Regions from separate parts of the Serratia sp. YWN4 genome, predicted to be linked through region 1. Evidence: predicted binding sites of a transcription regulator. Region 1 holds the regulator's gene; each other region holds the start of a gene.
What was found. Region 1 encodes PurR, which represses purine synthesis genes. Its sites were predicted from a motif close to CANGCAAACGTTTGCNTG; they were not measured.
Positions count from the first base shown of each region.

Region 1 (6,747 bases):
TCTATACACGATGAACTCATAGTTTCTCCATCACCTTCTTCTGACTTATGACCCATAAGAAAATAGCGTAGACAATTTCTAATAAGGCATACGTTTAGCTACGGTAAAATTTCGCCGTGGTGTCTGATACCGACTATGAACAGAGGAAATTTAAGAGACTCCCAGCGCAATTAAAGGCACGGGAAAATGATTCCTTAAATAAAGTGTGACGCCATCCGCGGACACAAGAGTTACTGCGATAAAAGTTCTATATAGGTGTTATTTTAAAAGGTTATTTCGAGTATAGGCTTGCCGAGACGCAGACTCAACAGTAAATCGCGCTCGGCTAGAATTTTCATTAAGTGACTATTTCTCAAGGCAATTATGATGCGGAGTCAGCATGTTTCTGGCAGATGACTTGCCCATCAACCTCTTCTTTCCCACGCTGAATCATGTACCCCAAGGCAGCCAAAACCACCGTGGCGACCATCACGGTAACCGTGGCTAACAGCGGTTGGGTGATAAATGCCGAAACCAACATACTGGCGATAAAACAGAGCCCCAATTGCAACGTATTCTGCAAGGCTGCGGCTTTACCACTGTTATCAGGGAACGGCATCAGCGCATTGGCCACCAGAATCGGGTAGCTGGCACCGTTAACCAAAGCCATAAAGCAGAATGGGATCAGCAGACGAGTTAATGTCGGTTGACTCAAGGTGGCGACCAGATATAGCGCCACCATGCTGACTCCATAAGCTACCAGCAGCCACGGCAGCAAGGTTTTGCCAGAAATGCGGTTTAACGCAGTACGACAACCGTAGCCGCCGAATAAAAAGGCCAACGTCTGTGGAACATAACTCAGGCCAATGTCATTCGGGCTGTATCCCATATTGCCGAGAATAAACGGCGAACCGGTCAGCCAGGCAAAGAAGCTGGCAGAGCAGGCAGCAAAGATCATCACGTTGCCGCTGAAAACCCGAGACTTCAGGATTTGCAGGAAACTGAGGCCGGGCTTTTTATCGGCAGAAGGTACGATTCTGGCCGTCTCTTTCAGCAGCAGGGTTGGGACGAACAACAAGGCAGCGATACCCAGCAGCACCGCAAAGATCGCTCGCCAACCCAGGTGATTCAGCAGCCAGGCACCGATCAGCGGGGCCAATGCTGGGGAAAGTGCAACCAATGGCATGATAGTGGCGAAAATACGGTTAACTTTGCCATCGCGATAGCGATCCACCACGATGGCCTGCCAGGTTACGGCGGCAGAGCAGACTCCAATTGCCTGGATGAAACGCAATGACCACAATTGAACGGCATTTTGCACCCATAGCATCCCCAGGCAGCCGAAAGCAAACAACGCCAGGCCAAACAACAGAACTGGCTTGCGGCCCAGCTTATCGGAAAGCGGCCCCCACACCAGTTGGGCAAAGGCGAAACCAGCCAGAAAGATACTCAGGCTGGCGCTGATGGCACTGGCGGAGATTTGCAAATCCTGTTGCATGGCACCAAAGGCGGGCAGATACATATCGGTGGCCAGATAACCCAGCATACTCAGGCCAGCGAGATAAAACATAAATCCAAAATTTTGCATGGTATTTCTCATTAATATTTCTTATTGCAGGTTTTTTAGCGCCGGCCAGTGTATCCGGCTGGATCTCTGCTTGTGAAACGGTAATATTTGCTAAGTGCTATTAAAAAAATTGAAGGCAAAAAGAGATGTGGTCTGAATATTCACTCGATGTGGTTGATGCGGTAGCGCGCACCGGCAGTTTCAGTGCGGCAGCACAGGAGTTGCACCGTGTGCCGTCTGCGGTGAGTTATACCGTGCGACAATTGGAGCAATGGTTGGCGGTGCCGCTGTTTGAACGCCGTCATCGTGATGTGGAATTGACGCCTGCCGGGGCGCTGTTTGTAAAAGAAGCGCGTACTGTTATCAAAAAAATGCTTGATACACGCCGTCAATGTCAGCAGGTGGCTAATGGCTGGCGCGGGCAGCTAAAAATCGCAGTGGATATTATTGTTAAGCCGCAGCGCAGCCGCCAACTGGTAGTGGATTTTTATCGCCACTTCCCCGATGTGGAACTGATGGTGCAACCGGAAGTGTTTAACGGCGTGTGGGACGCGCTGGTGGATGGCCGGGCTGAGATGGCTATCGGGGCCACGCGCGCGGTGCCGGTGGGCGGTGGTTTTGCCTTTCGCGATATGGGCTTTATGAACTGGCTATGTGTGGTTAGCGCGTCACATCCGTTGGCCAGCCTGAGCGGTTTGCTGCGCAACGATCAACTGCGGCCTTATCCCTCTCTGTTGTTGGAAGATACTTCGCGCAACTTGCCCAAGCGAGTGACTTGGTCATTGGATAATCAGCGGCGGCTTACCGTGCCCGATTGGGTTTCCGCCGTAGACTGCTTGCGCAGCGGGTTGTGTGTTGGCATGGTACCAGCGCATCGCGTGCTGCCGTTAGTGCAAAGCGGGGAACTGGTAGCCTTGCAATTGCAGGAGCCGTTTCCCGCCAGTGCCTGCTGCCTGACCTGGCAGCAGAACGCACAATCACCGGCGATGGCTTGGCTACTGGAGTATTTGGGGGACAGTGAAACGCTCAACCAGGAGTGGCTGAGCGAAGAGACTAGCGGCGATAATCGATGAACGGGCCATCGGCCACGGAACGGCGCTCGATCAGTTTTGGATGCACTTCAATCACTTGGGACTCTTCACGCTTGCTGATAATGCGATCCAGCAGCATGGTGAAAGCCATTTCCCCCAGGCGCTCTTTCGGCTGGTGGATGGTGGTTAGCGCCGGGGTGAAATAGCGCGCGTTACGCACGTTATCGTAACCGATCACCGAAATATCCTGCGGGACGCGCAGCCCCAGTTCGTCGGCGGCACAAATCGCCCCCATTGCCATAATATCGCCCCCGCAGAATACCGCAGTAGGACGGTGCTTCTGCGACAGGATCTGGTGCATGGCCTTGTAACCCGAATCGGGTTCAAAATCCCCTTGGACGATCCACTCTTCACGCACCTCAACATTGGCCTCTTGCAGCGCCTTCAGGAACCCCTGATGGCGGCCGCCGCCGGTGTTGCGTGACAGTTGCCCTGGAATAGCGCCGATATCACGGTGGCCACGCTCCAGCAGATAACGACCAGCCAGATAACCGCCCTCAAAGGCGTTATCGATAATGGTGTCGGTAAAATCACCGCGTGCAGCACCCCAATCCATCACCACCATTGGGATATTGCGATAATCCTCCAGCATGCCCAGTAACTGATCTGGGTATTCCGAGCACATCACCAGCAGGCCATCAACACGCTTTTGCGCCAGCATCGCCAGATAGGCCTGCTGCTTGTCGAGATTATTGTGTGAGTTACAGAGGATCAGGGTATAGCCTTTGCTGTAGCAACTGTTCTCTACCGCTTCGATTACTTCAGCAAAGTAGGGCGCTTCACTCGAGGTCGCGAGCAAGCCGATCGATTTGGTGTGGTTAACCTTGAGGCTGCGTGCGACGGCGCTCGGGGAGTAGTGCAGATCTTTGATCGCAGCCCGAACGGCCTCTTTTGTTTCTTCGGCGACGAAACGCGTTTTATTGATGACGTGCGAAACGGTGGTAGTGGAAACGCCAGCGCGTTTGGCTACATCTTTAATCGTTGCCATCTAAAGAATGACTCCTGAACCCACAGGTTATGGTATGTGAGTATGATGTTAATCGTTTGCCTGCGTAGATCTCTCTCCAGATAAGCGGAAGCTGAGTTTTTAGTGCTGAGTTCGTAAGCCGCTTAAACAGGAGGGGCATTTTGCCGGTACGCAGTTGTGAACTGCGGATTCTGTCCCATATCGACGCAAAGTGGAAGATCTATTCGGCATTATAACGAGGGAAATGATAACAAGATTTTAGTCACGAACTGTGTGAAAATGATTTGACGCATTAATCATGTGGATTTTATGCTTAGTGAAGCCAATCTGATAGGGAGTCGTTATGGATACCGATTTGAAGATGTCATTGATTACCACCGTTTGTGCTTTGGCAATGATTATTGTTTTCGGTTTTATCGCCGCATTGAACTGATTCATACCAAGAAATAATAAAGGCGCAGCATGCTGCGCCTTCAGACTGCTGACTAACCCCACTTCTTCAGGTGGGGTTCTTCTTTTTTAGCGACCGCAGGTCGCGATCGCGATATTTTTCCATAACCCCGTCATTGGCGACTTCTGTTCGCCCAAGGCACCTTTCTGGCCTTCCCAAGACGCTTTCCACCACCGGTAAAGACAATAAAGAAGCGCCAGCAGCGCCATCTTTTTCATATTCTGCGCTGTGGCCGCCAGCAGGCACTGCATCTGCACTTTTGACAGTCCACGGAACCGCGCATACCGATGGCCATGGTGCTGTTTCGCATCCGCGAAGCTTCTCTCCACCGTCTCTTTGCGCCGCGCGTAGATTTTCTTGCCCCATTTCGTCAGCCGTAACCTGTTGGCTTCCTCTTTCGCCTCTTCCCACACATGCCGCGTTATCGTTTTCTGTGCCTTGCTGTTCTGCGTACATTGCTGCCTCTGCTCACAGCGCTGGCACACTGCCGGGTCTGAACGGTAATGCTGATAACCGTTACGGTCTGTCGTGCTATATATCAGCAATTCGCCTGCCGGGCACACATACACTTCCCGTGCCTCATCATACCTGAAGTGCTTTTTCTGGAACTCATTCTGACCTTTGTGCGGCCGCCGATAGCCGGGAACCAGCGCGATACCCATTTCCTGTGTCAGATGGCACACCGCGGCGGTGAAGTAACCCGCGTCCACACCCACCGCCACCGGCTCCAGACCGAAGCGCTCTACCTGCCGCTCAAGTCGCCCGATAAAGGGCTGGCTATCATGGACATTGCCCGGTGTCACATGCGTATCCAGGATGATGCCGTGCTTCCCGTCCACCGTGCGGTGGTCCAGATAGAAGAAGCCCTTCGGTTTGTTATCCCGGTGCATAAAGCCGCTTTCCGGGTCGGTGGTGCTGACTTTGGTGTTCTTAACGGCGACGCTTTCTGGCGTCTTTTTTACGGCGGGCAGCGGCTTTTTTTCGTGCTTCCTCCTGTCGGCCTCCACGGCAGCATCAAGCTGCTCCAGATATTCACTGACGCCCACCGGACGTTCTTCATTCACTGCCTTGCGAGGGTTGGCGTCAGCTTTCAGGTGGGTACTGTCGGTGTAAAGAACACGCCCGTTGGCCATGCCGCGGCTGAGAGCCTGTTCCACGATGTGGTCAAAAATCTGCTGGAAGACGTCGCTGTGGTTGAAGCGGCGGAGGCGGTTCTGGCTCAGGGTCGAGGCGTCAGGGACTTTTTCGGTGAGGGCCATACGCAGGAACCAGCGATAAGCGACATTGACCTGTATTTCCTTGACCAGACGGCGCTCACTGGGGATACCGAAGAGATAACCCAGCAGCATCATTTTAATCAGGCGAACGGGGTCAATAGCGGGTCTGCCGTTATCAGGACAATAGAGATGAGCAACGGCGTCGCGGATAAATTCAAAATCGATGGCGGCATCGATTTGGCGAACCAGATGGTCTTCGGGGACCAACTCATCCAGGGTGATGGTTTCAAACTGATATTGCTGGGGAGAGGGTGTTTTGAGCATGGCAGTCAGTCCATTTTTTGCACTGACCTTATTAGGCTGTGTCCCTCAATTAAAAATGGTATACTGATCACCTAATTTTCAAACAGTTATCGCTATGGCTCGCTACGATCTTCCTGATGCTGCATGGGCACTCATCCTGCCATTATTACCTCCAGAACGCTCTCAGCGCCCTGGGCATCCCTATAGTGAACACCGTAAAGTCATCAATGGCATGTTTTGGGTGCTGTGCTCTGGGGCTCCCTGGCGTGATTTACCCGAACGCTATGGGTCATGGAAAACCGTCTACAACCGTTTCAACCGGTGGGCAAAAAAAGGCATCATTAACTCTATATTCAATAAGTTACTGTCCATTCTTGATGAGCATAAGCTGCTCGACTGGTCGGCTATCTCTCTGGATGGTAGCAATATTCGTGCAATGCGTTGTGCTGCCGGTGCCCAAAAAAACATCCCGATATCGCCAGTGATCATGGCCTGGGTCGCTCACGAGGCGGTTATGGCACCAAAATCCATCTGGCAACAGACGGAAACGGGCTCCCTTTAAATATCGTGCTGAGTGCGGGTCAAGCTCATGAAAGTCAGTTTGCGCTACGGTTATTAGATGGCATCGGCGTTCTAAGAAAAAATGGTTTTATGAAGCGTCGAGGCAAGGCCGTTCTCGCTGATAAAGCCTATTCAAACAAGGCATTACGTAGTGACTTAAAGCGGAGTGGTATCAAGGTCGTTATTCCGCATAAGTCGAATGAGAAGGCCAGTACAGATGGACGAACCCGATTTGATAAAGAGATTTATCGTAGGCGCAATGTTGTAGAAAGAAGCTTTGGTTTGCTGAAAGAAAACCGCCGCATAGCGACACGTTATGAAAAGACGGCGAGGAACTACCTGTCGATGGTTCAACTGGGCTGTATTCGGCTGTTTTTACGACGAATATGTAATTGAGGGACACAGCCTAGATCAAAGTCCTGGCCTCACGGCCAGGACTTTGTCATCAATCTGAAGGCGCAGCATGCTGCGCCTTGTTATCAGAGCCCAGCGATTACGCCAGATTCTTTTCCACAAACGCCCAGTTCACCAATGCCCAGAAGTTCTCCAGGTATTTCGGACGCGCATTGCGGTAGTCGATGTAATAGGCATGTTCCCACACGTCAACGGTC
Region 1 is NZ_CM147696.1:2,599,702-2,606,448, forward strand. Features, by position in the region: gene cfa (cyclopropane fatty acyl phospholipid synthase) at 1-20, opposite strand, end outside; gene punC (purine nucleoside transporter PunC) at 362-1,579, opposite strand; gene punR (DNA-binding transcriptional activator PunR) at 1,693-2,619, shown strand; gene purR (HTH-type transcriptional repressor PurR) at 2,600-3,625, opposite strand; gene cydH (cytochrome bd-I oxidase subunit CydH) at 3,948-4,037, shown strand; gene ACX9GT_RS12420 (IS1182 family transposase) at 4,124-5,596, opposite strand; one part of gene ACX9GT_RS12425 (IS5 family transposase) at 5,691-6,033, shown strand; one part of gene ACX9GT_RS12425 (IS5 family transposase) at 6,033-6,532, shown strand; gene sodB (superoxide dismutase [Fe]) at 6,630-6,747, opposite strand, start outside.

Region 2 (6,747 bases), 1.2 Mb from region 1:
CACCTCAACCAAAACTGGCAGGAAAACAGAGCCAGTCTATCACAGAAAGCGCGAACTGTTGAACCGGCAGGTTTTTATGCCGCAATAGTGAGCAGAGATGGCGATCGTGCTGCATCACTGCTATACCCAAAGCACTTGGCTTCGCTCACTTTAGACGGTGCCCCCCAAATTCTGGCAAGGATAATAGACAATGAATTCATTGAATAAAATATTACTGGCTTCGGTGATTGGCTTGCTGTTAGCCGGTTGCGATAACGCTTCCAACGCCAGCTCTACCCCAGACAAAGCCAGTGCCAAGCAGATGCAAGATAGCTCGGCGGCTAACAGCATGGACGAGCAACCGCAGGAAACGGAGGGAGCCAACGATCCGGCCGGGAAACCGGTTAGCCCATAAACGCCAACAGGGCGGATAATTCCGCCCTGTTCTGCTCACAACGCCAGGTTAAGCGTTATTGGTGATCGCGCCGCTCTTCCGGCACGTCGATCACCTCTTCTTCCCGGCGATACAGGCTGATCACCTTGAACAGCAGGCTCAGGCCAATACCCACGATGGTCGCCAGCGCCATGCCTTTCAGCTCTGCTGCGCCGATATGCAGTTTGGCACCGCTCACCCCGATAATCAGGATCACCGAAGTCAGGATCAGGTTCTGTGCCTTGTTGTAATCCACCTTGGATTCGATCAATACACGAATGCCCGAAGCGCCAATCACGCCGTACAGCAGCAGAGAAACGCCGCCCATCACCGGCACTGGCACCGCCTGGATCGCCGCCGCCAACTTACCCACGCAGGAAAGCAGGATCGCCAGAATCGCCGCACCGCCAATCACCCAGGTGCTATACACCTTGGTGATCGCCATTACGCCAATATTCTCACCATAGGTGGTATTCGGCGTTGAGCCGAAGAAGCCGGAGATCACCGTCGAGATACCGTTGGCAAACATCGAACGATGCAAGCCTGGATCGCGCAGCAGGTCTTTTTTGACGATATTTGCCGTCACCACCAGGTGGCCGACGTGCTCGGCAATCACCACCAATGCCGCAGGCAAAATGGTGAAGATGGCGAACCATTCAAAACGCGGCGTATAGAAGGTTGGCAGCGCAAACCACGGTGCATTGATGATCGGAGACAGATCCACCACCCCCATAACGAACGACAGCGCATAGCCCACCAATACCCCAATCAGGATCGGAATGATGGCCAGGAAACCCCGGAACAGCACCGAACCGAGCACGGTCACACCCAGCGTTACCAGGGAAATCGTAATGGTGGTGCTATCGGCAGAAGTCCCTTCGGCAGGCAGCAACCCCGCCATATTGGCCGCCACGCCCGCCAGTTCCAAACCAATGACGGCCACGATCGCCCCCATCGCCGCGGGCGGGAAGATCACATCCAGCCAGCCGGTTCCGGCTTTCTTCACAATCAATGCCACCAGGCAAAACAGCACGCCGCACATGATAAAACCGCCGAGCGCCACTTCATAACCCAGTGGTAACAGCAGCAGCACCGGTGAAATAAACGCAAAGCTGGAGCCGAGATACGCCGGGATCTTGCCTTTACAGATAAACAGATACAGCAGCGTACCAATGCCGTTGAACAGCAGTACCGTCGCCGGGTTGATCTTGAATAAAATCGGCACCAAAACGGTCGCGCCAAACATGGCGAACAGATGCTGGAAGCTGAGTGGGATGGTCTGGAGTAACGGCGGGCGTTCATTAACGCCGATGGCGCGACGGGTCATGTATTTTTTCCTCTGAACTATTATCAGTTGTGTTGGCTTGATTATGAATGCTCTATGGATTTCAAGTTACAGCTAGGCGGCAAGGGCGATAATCCCCAGGAGCTTATGTTTAATAAGTGACTGGGGTTAGCGCCCGCAGCCAACAACGCTGTAGCTTGAAAGACGACGAGCATTAAAAAGCCGACTCTCTGGTCGGCTTATTTGAATTATTTAGTACCAAATATCTTATCGCCCGCATCACCCAGGCCAGGCACAATGTAGCCCTTCTCATTGAGGCACTGATCGATGGACGCGGTGTACAGCTCAACATCCGGGTGCGCTTTCTCCAGCGCTTTGAGCCCTTCTGGCGCGGCAACCAGCACCAGCACCTTGATGCTGGTACAACCCGCCTTCTTCAGCAGATCGATAGTCGCAATCATCGACCCACCGGTCGCCAGCATCGGGTCAACCACCAGCGCCATACGCTCTGAGATGTTGGAAACCAGTTTCTGGAAGTAAGGCACCGGCTCCAGGGTTTCTTCATCACGATAAACGCCAACCACGCTGATACGCGCGCTCGGTACGTGCTCCAGCACCCCTTCCATCATGCCCAAACCGGCACGCAGGATCGGCACCACGGTAATTTTTTTCCCTTTAATCTGCTCTACTTCAACCGGCCCGCACCAGCCTTCGATGGTCACTTTTTCAGTCACCAGATCGGCGGTCGCTTCATAGGTCAACAAACTCCCCACTTCAGAAGCCAGCTCACGAAAACGTTTGGTGCTGATGTCATGCTCGCGCATCAGGCCAAGTTTGTGCTTAACCAGCGGGTGTTTCACCTCAACGATCTTCATCATTATTCTCCTATTAAGGCGGTTGACGGCCAAAAAAATCGCGGGATTATACCGCCTTTTCCCGCGTGCGCCACTACCAATAGCCGGTTCGAGATCAACAAAAGATTGATAATTATTATATACCCAATCAATCTCGGGCGACGGTTGAGGGTAAGTGTCTGAATCCTCAACCACTGGCTAACCTCAGTGGCTAAGGCACTAGAAAGATGCGGCAAAAAGTAGGAGCGGGCCGATAAGGCTCTCGCAAACGTTTGCTTGCGCTGTTAGAATTGCCGCGCCTTATTCCGGAACCAACACCGGAAGCACCGTTTTCAAACCGCAAATCGTCGTGGGGATCGCGCAGTGACCGACAAAACCTCTCTCAGCTATAAAGACGCAGGTGTCGATATCGATGCTGGCAACGCATTGGTAGACCGCATCAAAGGTGTAGTTAAACAGACCCGCCGCCCGGAAGTGATGGGTGGTCTGGGCGGGTTTGGCGCCCTGTGTGCGTTGCCGCAGAAATACCGCGAACCGATACTGGTTTCGGGTACCGACGGCGTGGGCACCAAGCTGCGTCTGGCGATGGACCTGAAACGCCACGACACCATCGGTATCGATCTGGTTGCGATGTGTGTGAACGATCTGGTCGTTCAGGGTGCTGAACCGCTGTTCTTTCTAGATTATTACGCCACCGGCAAACTGGACGTCGACACCGCAGCCAGCGTGATCACCGGCATCGCCGAAGGCTGCAAACAGTCTGGCTGTGCGCTGGTGGGGGGCGAAACCGCCGAAATGCCGGGCATGTACCACGGTGAAGACTACGACGTCGCCGGTTTCTGCGTCGGCGTGGTCGAAAAATCCGAGATCATCGATGGCAGCAAAGTGCAGTCTGGCGATGCACTGATCGCCCTGGGCGCTTCCGGCCCGCACTCTAACGGCTATTCGCTGGTGCGCAAGATCCTCGAAGTCAGCAACACCGATCCTACTCAAACCACGCTGGAAGGCCAATCACTGGCGGATCATCTGCTGGCACCGACTAAAATTTACGTCAAATCGGTGCTGGAACTGATTGCCAAGGTTGACGTTCATGCCATTGCTCACCTAACCGGCGGCGGCTTCTGGGAAAACATCCCGCGCGTGCTGCCAGAAGGCATGCAGGCGGTGATTGATGAATCAAGCTGGCAGTGGCCAGCGATCTTCAGTTGGCTGCAACAGGCAGGTAACGTCAGCCGCCATGAGATGTACCGCACCTTTAACTGTGGCGTAGGTATGGTGATTGCGCTGCCGGAAAGCGCGGTTGAAGAAGCCATCGCGTTGTTGACCGCCGCCGGTGAAAAAGCCTGGAAGATCGGTAAACTGACCGCTTCTTCTGACGAACAACAAGTGATTATTCAGTGATGAAAAAGATTGTGGTGTTAGTCTCCGGCCAGGGGGGGAATCTCCAGGCGTTGATTGATGCCTGCCAGCAGGGCCGGATTGCCGCCAATATCGTGGCGGTATTCAGCAACAAGGCCCAGGCCTATGGCCTGCAACGCGCAGCAGAAGCCGGAGTCGCCGCTCACGCGCTCGATGCCAAAGCCTTTGCCGACCGTGAAGCGTTTGACGCTGCACTGGCTGCGGCCATTGACCAGTATCAGCCCGATCTGGTGGTGCTGGCCGGTTATATGCGCATCCTCAGCAACGCATTCGTCCAACACTATGCCGGGCGCATGCTGAATATCCATCCTTCACTGCTACCGAAATATCCCGGCCTGCACACCCACCGGCAAGCGATCGACAATGGCGACAGCGAGCACGGCACTTCGGTGCATTTCGTCACTGAACAGCTCGACGGTGGCCCGGTGATCCTGCAAGCCAAAGTGCCCATTTTCCCCGGTGACGAGGAAGATGAAGTGATCGAACGTGTGCAAACTCAGGAACACCACATTTATCCTCTGGTGGTGAACTGGTTTGTTGCCGGGCGGCTAGCAATGCATGATAACGCGGCCTGGCTGGACGGTGAGCGCTTGCCAGCGCAAGGATATGCGGCGGACTAGCGCCTGTAATCTGAATGCAGCCTAAACGGTGCCCTGAGTGGCACCGTTTTTTTTCGTCCTAATCCAACACCCGGCGTTATACTTTGCGCATATTTATCATGTTGAGGATAAGATATGCCGAGCACCACCAGCGTCAAACTACGCCCACTGGAACGGGACGATTTGGCATTCGTTCACCAGATGGATAACAACGCCAGCGTGATGCGCTACTGGTTTGAAGAACCATATGAAGCCTTTGTCGAGCTAGCCGATCTGTACGACAAGCATATTCACGATCAGAGCGAGCGGCGCTTCATCATCGAACACGAAGGGGCCAAAGTCGGCCTGGTTGAACTGGTGGAGATCGATCACATCCACCGCCGTGCCGAATTCCAAATCATCATCGATCCGGCCCATCAGGGCAAAGGCTACGCCAGCACCGCCGCCAAACTGGCAATGGATTATGGTTTTTCCGTGCTGAATCTCTACAAGCTGTATCTGATCGTCGACAAAGAGAACCCGAAAGCGATTCACATTTACAGCAAATTGGGGTTCGAAGTGGAAGGCGAGTTGATTGATGAATTTTTCGTTAACGGCGAGTACCGCACCGTGCTGCGCATGTGTATCTTCCAACCGCAGTATCTGGCGAAGTTTAAAACGCCGCCAGCCCGCTAAAATCAGCACACACCGGGGAGCGAACAGCTCCCCGGTTGGCTATAACATTAGACGCTACCCAAGTAGTCCATTTTGCCCAGTTCAACGCCCTGATGACGCAGGATGGCGTAAGCCGTGGTCAGATGGAAATAGAAATTGGGGATAGCAAAAGTCAGCAGATATCCTTCCGCGGTGAAGCTGAACTCCCGCGATTTGCTCTGCAACGTGATGGTGCGCCCGTCAGCGTCGGCAAAATCTTCCGGCTGGAAACGTTGCAGATAGGCAATGGTTTTCTCGATACGCTGGTGCAACTCGGCAAAACTCGCCTCGTTGTCCGGCATCGCTGGCACTTCCTGCCCGCTCAGTCTGGCAACGGCACCTTTCGCGGTATCGCTGGTGATCTGCACCTGTCGCAGCAGAGGGAACATATCCGCTGCCAGCCGCGCGTCTAACAGCGTGCTTTCAGCCAACTGTTTTTCATGCAGAAACTGTTCGCCCTTCTTTAATAAAGACGACAGATTCTGCAAACCACGAACGAACTGTGCAGGGGAATGGGCATAAATTGACAATGACATAAAACCTCCTGAGTTTAGCAACGAGTTTCCTGCTCGAATCTTACGCTTTCCGCCAGCTCAATGTTGCCGAATTGTTTAGCGATTTATGCCAATCAGGGGAATAGTCATAAAAATCATATTATTATTTAACTCTTAATTGAAAATGCGTGTTCTTACTAATTCTGATAAACAAACCGAATGATGATTTAATGCCCATTGTTAGGTATCATTCCAGCCACTACGGATAGCCCCCTACAGAAACAGTGGCAGCGGACAGGCAACACAATTCCCCGTCCTGCGCTGCAAATGGAATTCAACCGGCCTGAAAAACATGCGTAAATACAACTTATTATGGTGTGTATGGGTATTATGGGCATTGCTCATCATGCTTTGGCTGACGGAGATCGGCACCAGTGGCACTTACTTAAACCGAACGCTGCTCACGGCTCTGGTCGTTCTGCTGTTAGTAACTCTTGCGTTTATCTACAAAATCCCAAGGATGAATAAAATGCTGTCATTCAATAAACAGAAAAAATCCACCAGTGAGTCAACTGCACCAGAGGTGATTGACCAACCTGCGGCATCACAGGCGATGATGCAATCTGAATCCACGGCGCAAAATGACGTTGCTGATGCCATCAAACCGATCCGGGCCAAGAAAGACACCTTTGTCTCTAATGGTGCTCAGTTCACTGGCGTTATCGAAGGTGACGGCAATATCATTATCGAAGGCAAGGTGGAAGGGAACATCATCTGTATGCACATGGTGCGTATTGAGAACAGCGGCAATGTTAAAGGCGAGATCCGCGCGCAGCAGATCATGATCAACGGTTCGGTTGAAGGCCGTTGCTACGCCGACTCGCTGTCGATTCAGCCTAAAGGCAGCATGCGTGGGGATATTTTTGCCGACGAAATCTCGATCGAGAAAGGCGGCGTGTTTATCGGCCAGTCACAGCTGATGCAGAAAGCG
Region 2 is NZ_CM147696.1:3,828,292-3,835,038, forward strand. Features, by position in the region: gene ACX9GT_RS17950 (hypothetical protein) at 1-207, shown strand, start outside; gene ACX9GT_RS17955 (hypothetical protein) at 191-394, shown strand; gene uraA (uracil permease) at 450-1,739, opposite strand; gene upp (uracil phosphoribosyltransferase) at 1,946-2,572, opposite strand; gene purM (phosphoribosylformylglycinamidine cyclo-ligase) at 2,915-3,952, shown strand; gene purN (phosphoribosylglycinamide formyltransferase) at 3,952-4,590, shown strand; gene speG (spermidine N1-acetyltransferase) at 4,705-5,244, shown strand; gene ACX9GT_RS17985 (DUF1993 domain-containing protein) at 5,292-5,798, opposite strand; gene ACX9GT_RS17990 (bactofilin family protein) at 6,286-6,747, shown strand, end outside.
Region 2: a site for PurR is predicted at 2,813-2,830, ahead of purM (phosphoribosylformylglycinamidine cyclo-ligase). Genes of this name have one in related genera too.

Region 3 (6,747 bases), 1.4 Mb from region 1:
CCGTAGTAACTGTCCAAACTGGCGGTGGTGACCGCGCAGTCGGCCACTGGGATCTGCCATGGGCCAACCATCTGGTCACGCGCTACCATACCGGTCACGGTACGGTCACCAATGGTGATCAGGAAGGTTTTCTCTGCCACAGCGGGCAAGTGCAGCACGCGTTTCACCGCCTCGGCTATGGTGATCTCTGCGCGCTGCAACGCTTCGCCTTGCGCCTGCTGGCGCTGAACGTCGCGCGTCATTTTTGGCGTTTTACCCAGCAACACGTCCAGTGGCATATCGATCGGCTGATTGTCGAAGTGGCGATCGTTAAGCGTCAGGTGCAGTTCTTCTGTAGCTTCACCAATCACCGCATAAGGCGCACGCTCGCGGCGGCAGATGGCATCAAACTGCGCCATCTGTTCAGGAGCCACCGCCAGCACGTAACGCTCCTGCGATTCGTTACACCACACTTCGAGCGGGCTCATGCCCGGTTCATCATTCAGGATGTCACGCAGTTCAAAACGACCACCGCGACCACCGTCGCTCACCAGCTCTGGCATCGCATTCGACAGGCCACCGGCACCCACGTCGTGAATAAACAAAATCGGGTTGTGATCGCCCAACTGCCAGCAGCGATCGATCACTTCTTGGCAACGGCGTTCCATTTCCGGGTTGTCACGCTGTACCGAAGCAAAGTCCAGATCCGCATCAGACTGACCAGATGCCATAGAAGAGGCTGCACCGCCGCCCAAACCGATATTCATCGCCGGGCCGCCTAGCACCACCAGTTTGGCACCCACGGTGATCTCGCCTTTCTGCACGTGATCGGCACGGATGTTACCCAGACCGCCCGCCAGCATGATCGGCTTGTGATAACCGCGCAGCTCAACGCCGTTATGGCTGTTGACGCGTTCTTCATAAGTGCGGAAATAACCCACCAGCGCCGGGCGGCCAAATTCGTTGTTAAACGCAGCGCCCCCTAACGGGCCGTCGGTCATGATATCCAGCGCGGTGACGATGCGATCCGGTTTGCCAAAATCCTGCTCCCACGGCTGTTCAAAACCAGGAATGCGCAGGTTGGAGACGGAGAAACCCACCAGACCGGCTTTCGGCTTCGCGCCGCGGCCGGTAGCCCCTTCATCACGGATCTCGCCACCGGAACCGGTAGCGGCCCCCGGCCACGGCGAGATCGCCGTCGGGTGGTTGTGGGTTTCTACTTTCATCAGGATATGTGCCTCTTCCTGATGATAGTCATAGAGGCCGTTTTCCGGCGCAGCAAAGAAGCGGCCTACCTGCGAACCTTCCATCACGGCGGCGTTATCTTTATAGGCTGACAGCACGTAGTCCGGCGTCTGTTCGAAGGTGTTTTTGATCATTTTGAACAGCGACTTAGGTTGCTGCTCACCGTCGATGATCCAATCGGCATTGAAAATCTTGTGGCGGCAATGTTCGGAGTTGGCCTGCGCGAACATATACAGTTCGATATCCGTTGGGTTGCGCCCCAAACCGGTAAACGCATTCAGCAGATAGTCAATCTCATCCTGTGCCAGCGCCAAGCCGAGCTTCGCGTTGGCCTGCTCCAGTGCGCTGCGACCTTGGCCCAGTATGTCGACCGTCTGATAAGGGGCGGGTTGGTGATGAGAAAACAGTTTTTCTGCCTGCTGCAACTCGCTGAAGACGGTTTCCATCATGCGATCGTGCAACAACGCAGCCAGTGTTTGCCACTGGGTTTCATCAAGCGCAGGTGCGGTGACATAAAATGCCAGGCCACGTTCAAGGCGAATCACCTGGGCCAGGCCACAGTTGTGCGCAATGTCGGTGGCTTTGGAAGACCAGGGAGAAATGGTGCCTGGACGCGGCGTGACCAGCAGCAGGCGGCCTTCCGGGGCATGTTCAGCGAGAGAGGGGCCATACTTGAGCAACCGCTGAAGCTTGGCATGTTCTTCAGCACTTAGCGGTGCGCTAACATCGGCAAAGTGGACGTATTCGGCGTAGATATCACTGACCGGGAGTTGAGCGTCCTGGCAGCGGGACAGCAGTTTGGTAATACGAAAAGCCGACAAAGCGGGCGAACCACGCAATATTTCCATAATCAAAGTTCTCTCGTCTTCGAAGCAACTGAACTTCAGTACTTCATTGGGCGCAACAGGGGAAAACGCGCGCCATTATAGAGAATCCGCGCCGCCGACGAAACCGTTTGCGTAGCTATTATTGATAAAAGCGCTTTCCGTTATCGATTTACCATAACGTGTCAATAAAGTTGCACGCTGGCGTTTAGTTACGCAAAATGCCCCCAACACTGGTGATTTAACCATGATCAATCCCGTATTCCAGCTAACTGAAAGCGTGCGTTTATTTGAGATAACTATTTGAAACGAATAAAAATAAATTACATTCTAATCGGTGTTGTCACCTTGCTTCTGGCACTCGCCCTGTGGCCCAATATTGCTTGGCGCGGTGGCCTGGGTGGTCAACTTGAAGCGATCAAATCACGGGGAGAGCTGCGGATCAGTACGTTGAATTCGCCGTTAACCTATTTCACCACCAAGCAAGGGCCGAGTGGCCTTGACTATGAGTTGGCAAAAAGCTTCGCCAACTATCTGGGCGTGAAACTGGTGGTGATCCCACACCAGAACATCAACGATCTGTTTGACGATCTGGATGATGATAACGCCGATCTGCTGGCCGCTGGCCTGATTTACAACCCGGATCGTCTCAGCCGCGCCAGCACCGGCCCGGCCTACTACTCGGTTTCCCAACAGGCGGTTTACCGGCTCGGTACTTCGCGGCCAAAAACCTTTGCCGATATGAAAGGCAAGCTGGCGGTAGCTTCAGGCTCGGCGCACGTCAGCACGCTAAAACAGCTCAAGCAGAATAAATACCCCACCCTGAGTTGGGAAGCCTCGAGCGATCTCACCTCCAAGGAACTGCTGGAGCAGGTCGCCGATGGCAAGCTTGATTACACCATTGGTGATTCCGTCACCATTGCTCTGCTACAGCGTATTCACCCACAACTGGCGGTGGCGTTTGACGTGACCGATGAAGAACCGGTGACCTGGTACCTGAAGCGCAGCAGCGATAACAGCCTGTATGCCGCGCTGCTGGATTTCTACAGCCAGAAAGTGGAAGACGGTACGCTGGCGCGGCTCGAAGAAAAATACCTTGGCCATGTGGGTAGCTTCGATTATGTCGATACCAGAACCTTCCTGTCGGCGATCGACTCAGTGTTGCCTAACTTCCGTTCATTGTTTGAAAAGCATGCCAATGAGATCGACTGGAAGTTGCTGGCAGCCATTGCCTATCAGGAATCCCACTGGAACCCGCAGGCCACCTCCCCGACCGGCGTGCGCGGGCTGATGATGCTGACACGCGCCACCGCCGATGGCTTGGGCGTCAATGATCGGCTTGATCCGGAAGAGAGTATTCAGGGTGGCGCGCTTTACTTGCAACGCCTGATGGCAAAAGTGCCGGACAGCGTACCGGAAGACGAACGCATCTGGTTCGCTCTGGCGGCCTATAACATGGGTTGGGGTCATATGCTGGATGCCCGCAAACTAACCAAAAACCAGCAGGGCAACCCCGATCGCTGGGTGGATGTCAAACAGCGCTTGCCGATGCTCAGCCAGAAACGCTATTCCCCCTTACTCACCTATGGCTATGCCCGTGGTCATGAAGCCTATAACTACGTGGAAAATATCCGCCGCTATCAGGTCAGCCTGGTGGGTTATCTACAGGAAAAAGAGAAGAAGGCGGCGCAGGCAGCCATAAAACAGGCTGAACTGGCACCAGGTTATCCGGCGGTAGAAGCCAAGCTGGCGCTGAACTACTGATTACTCTGGATCTTTCTCGCTACGCAGCGCCTGTTTCAGCGATTTTTTCTGTTCACGGCGGCAACGGAAGAAGTTGCTGAGCGTCGCGGCGCACTCTTCTGCCAACACTCCCGCAACGATCTCAACCTGATGATTCATACCCGGATGGCGCAGAATATCCACCAGCGAACCGGCGGCACCGGTTTTCTCATCCGCCGCGCCGTACACCAGGCGGCGGATGCGGCTATGGATCATCGCCCCAGCGCACATTACGCAGGGTTCCAGCGTAACGTAGAGTGTGGCGTTCAGCAGGCGATAATTCTGCAAGACCGAGCCCCCTTGGCGCAGCGCCATGATCTCCGCATGAGCGGTAGGATCGTGGCGGCCAATCGGCCGGTTCCAGCCTTCGCCAATCACCTGATTATCCAGCACCAGTAGCGCCCCTACCGGCACTTCACCCTCTTCCTGCGCACGCAGGGCCAGGCTCAACGCCTGGCGCATCCAGTATTCGTCATTGTATTCATTCATTACATCAATCCTCGTGCGCTTTTTTGCGGCGGGCATTATACACAGTAGCCCCCTTTTATCGCAGCAGCACCGCAACAAATCGGTCTGTGGCCCGTTGGGGTGTGTTCACAGAAGCTCGCCCCTGCAATAAGTCGCTGTTTTACAAAATTTTGACAACTTTATACAGCGAACAGACAACTCAGCCCATGATAAGGTGAATAATCGCTGCACTACTCCCCGAGTCCTGCATAAGAGGCACTATCGTGAAAATAAAACAGGCAGCAATCCTATTAACTCTCACTCTGTTCCCGCTGTTCGGTCTGGCAAAAACGGCATCCCCCGTGGTCAGCGTTAAGTCAGAGCTCGCCGCCCCGGTGATGCTGGTGAACAGTGAAGATAGAAACTATCTGAAGATCTCCCTGACCGGTTTCAATCTTGACAGCCAACGCCGCAGCCCGATCAACCTGGCGCTGGTGATTGACCGTTCCACCTCGATGAGCGGTGATCGGATCGAAAAAGCCAGAGAGGCGGCGATTTTAGCGGTGAATATGCTTAATCCAACGGATACGCTGTCGGTGGTGGCTTACGATAACAGCGCCGAAGTGATTATCCCCGCCACCAAGGTCAGCAACAAACCCGCGCTGATCGCCCGCATTCAGCAGCATATTCACCCACAAGGCATGACCGCGCTGTTTGCCGGGGTCAGCAAAGGCATTGGTCAGGTGGATAAACACCTGAATAACGAGCAGGTAAACCGGATTATTCTGCTCTCTGACGGCCAGGCGAACACCGGCCCAACCTCCATCAGCGAACTGGCCGAGCTGGCCCGTATCGCGGCCAAGAAAGGGATCGCCATCACCACCATCGGGCTGGGCGACGACTATAACGAAGATTTAATGACCGCCATCGCCGGTTACAGCGACGGCAACCACGCCTTTGTCGCAAACTCGGCCGATCTGGAAACCGCTTTCACCCGAGAGTTTCAGGATGTCATGTCGGTGGTGGCACAGGACGTTGTCGTCCAGATCAAGACCCGCGATCGCGTCAAGCCGGTACGCTTGCTTGGGCGTGATGGTGAAATTTCCGGCAATGTGGTTAACGTCAAACTGAATCAGCTTTATTCCAATCAGGAAAAATACGTCCTGCTGGAGGTGATCCCAGAAACGGGCACAGACAATCAGCAAAAAGAGCTGGCCGATGTCAGCGTCAGCTACCTGAATCTCAGCAGTAAGCAGCAGGATCGTGTCAACGAACGGGTCACCGTCAGCTACAGCCGTTCCGCGGCGAAGGTCAGCGATGCCGTGCAGCAGGAGGTGCTGGCCGAATCAGAGATTCAGAAAACGGCGCTGGCCAACGACGAAGCTATCCGGCTAATCGATGCGGGCCGCAAAGATGAAGCAAAGAAAGTGCTGGAATCCAATGCGACCAAACTCGGCGGCCTGTCGTTCTCCAGCCCGGTTGCGGAGAAAAAGGTGAGGGAGAGCACGGAGAAACAGCGCAAGCTGGCAGAGGACATTGACAGTAAAGAAGCCGCCACCTACCGTAAGGAACTCAAAGAGCAGAACTACAACGTCAAACAACAGCAGAAGTAAAGGTCAACTCCGCGCTGAGTCAGTAAACGGGCTCAGCGCCGCCATGGGATGGGTCATGAAGTCGTCAAAAAGTCTGTTTCTCTTTACCTTTACCACGTTGCTGATCTGCGCGGCGATCGCCTACTTTGGCTATCGTACCCTGACCCACGAAGCCTTGCTGCGCCATTACCAGAATCAGCGTCTGGCACAGAGCCATACCACCCAAGTCAGTACCTTTATTATGGACCTGCTGAATCAGAACGCGGTACGCCTCAGTTCTGTCGCCACCTATATCCCGTTGGACAGTAAAGCGCTCAATGAATTAGTCGCCCAAGAGAGCAGCATTGATGCGCTCTTTGTGCTGGAGAAAAACCGGCTGTTGTTCCCCAATACTCAGGCGGCGCTGACCGAAAAAGAAAAAACCTGGGTACAGGCTATCACGCCCATCGTGCAGGATCCGAGTCTGCTTTACAGCCACTACTTTACCAATGAGCGAACCCAACCGACCTCCGGTTGGTACCTTAGCCGTGAGTTCGGCGAGCCGCTGCTGATTTACTGGCAGCAGCGCGGCAATCAACTGATCGGATTCAAGTTTTCTTACGTTAAGCTGCTGTCCGACGTGATTAACACGCTGGCATTCGACTATACGCCGAATACGGTACGGGTACTGGATGACGGGCGTCTGATCTATCAGAGCGGCGATGCGCCGTTGGCCGACGGGCAAACGGCGCTGGACTCCCAGCGACTGCCTTATCCGCTGAGCGCCTGGCAGATAGATTATTACGCCAAAACGCTTAACGGCTATACCGCCTATCTCTGGGGCGGCCTGCTGATCCTGCTGCTGATCGCGCTCGTCGGGTTGGCCATGCTATACCTGT
Region 3 is NZ_CM147696.1:3,989,551-3,996,297, forward strand. Features, by position in the region: gene purL (phosphoribosylformylglycinamidine synthase) at 1-2,075, opposite strand, end outside; gene mltF (membrane-bound lytic murein transglycosylase MltF) at 2,352-3,812, shown strand; gene tadA (tRNA adenosine(34) deaminase TadA) at 3,813-4,319, opposite strand; gene ACX9GT_RS18690 (vWA domain-containing protein) at 4,559-5,890, shown strand; gene ACX9GT_RS18695 (sensor histidine kinase) at 5,946-6,747, shown strand, end outside.
Region 3: a site for PurR is predicted at 2,169-2,186, ahead of purL (phosphoribosylformylglycinamidine synthase). Genes of this name have one in related genera too.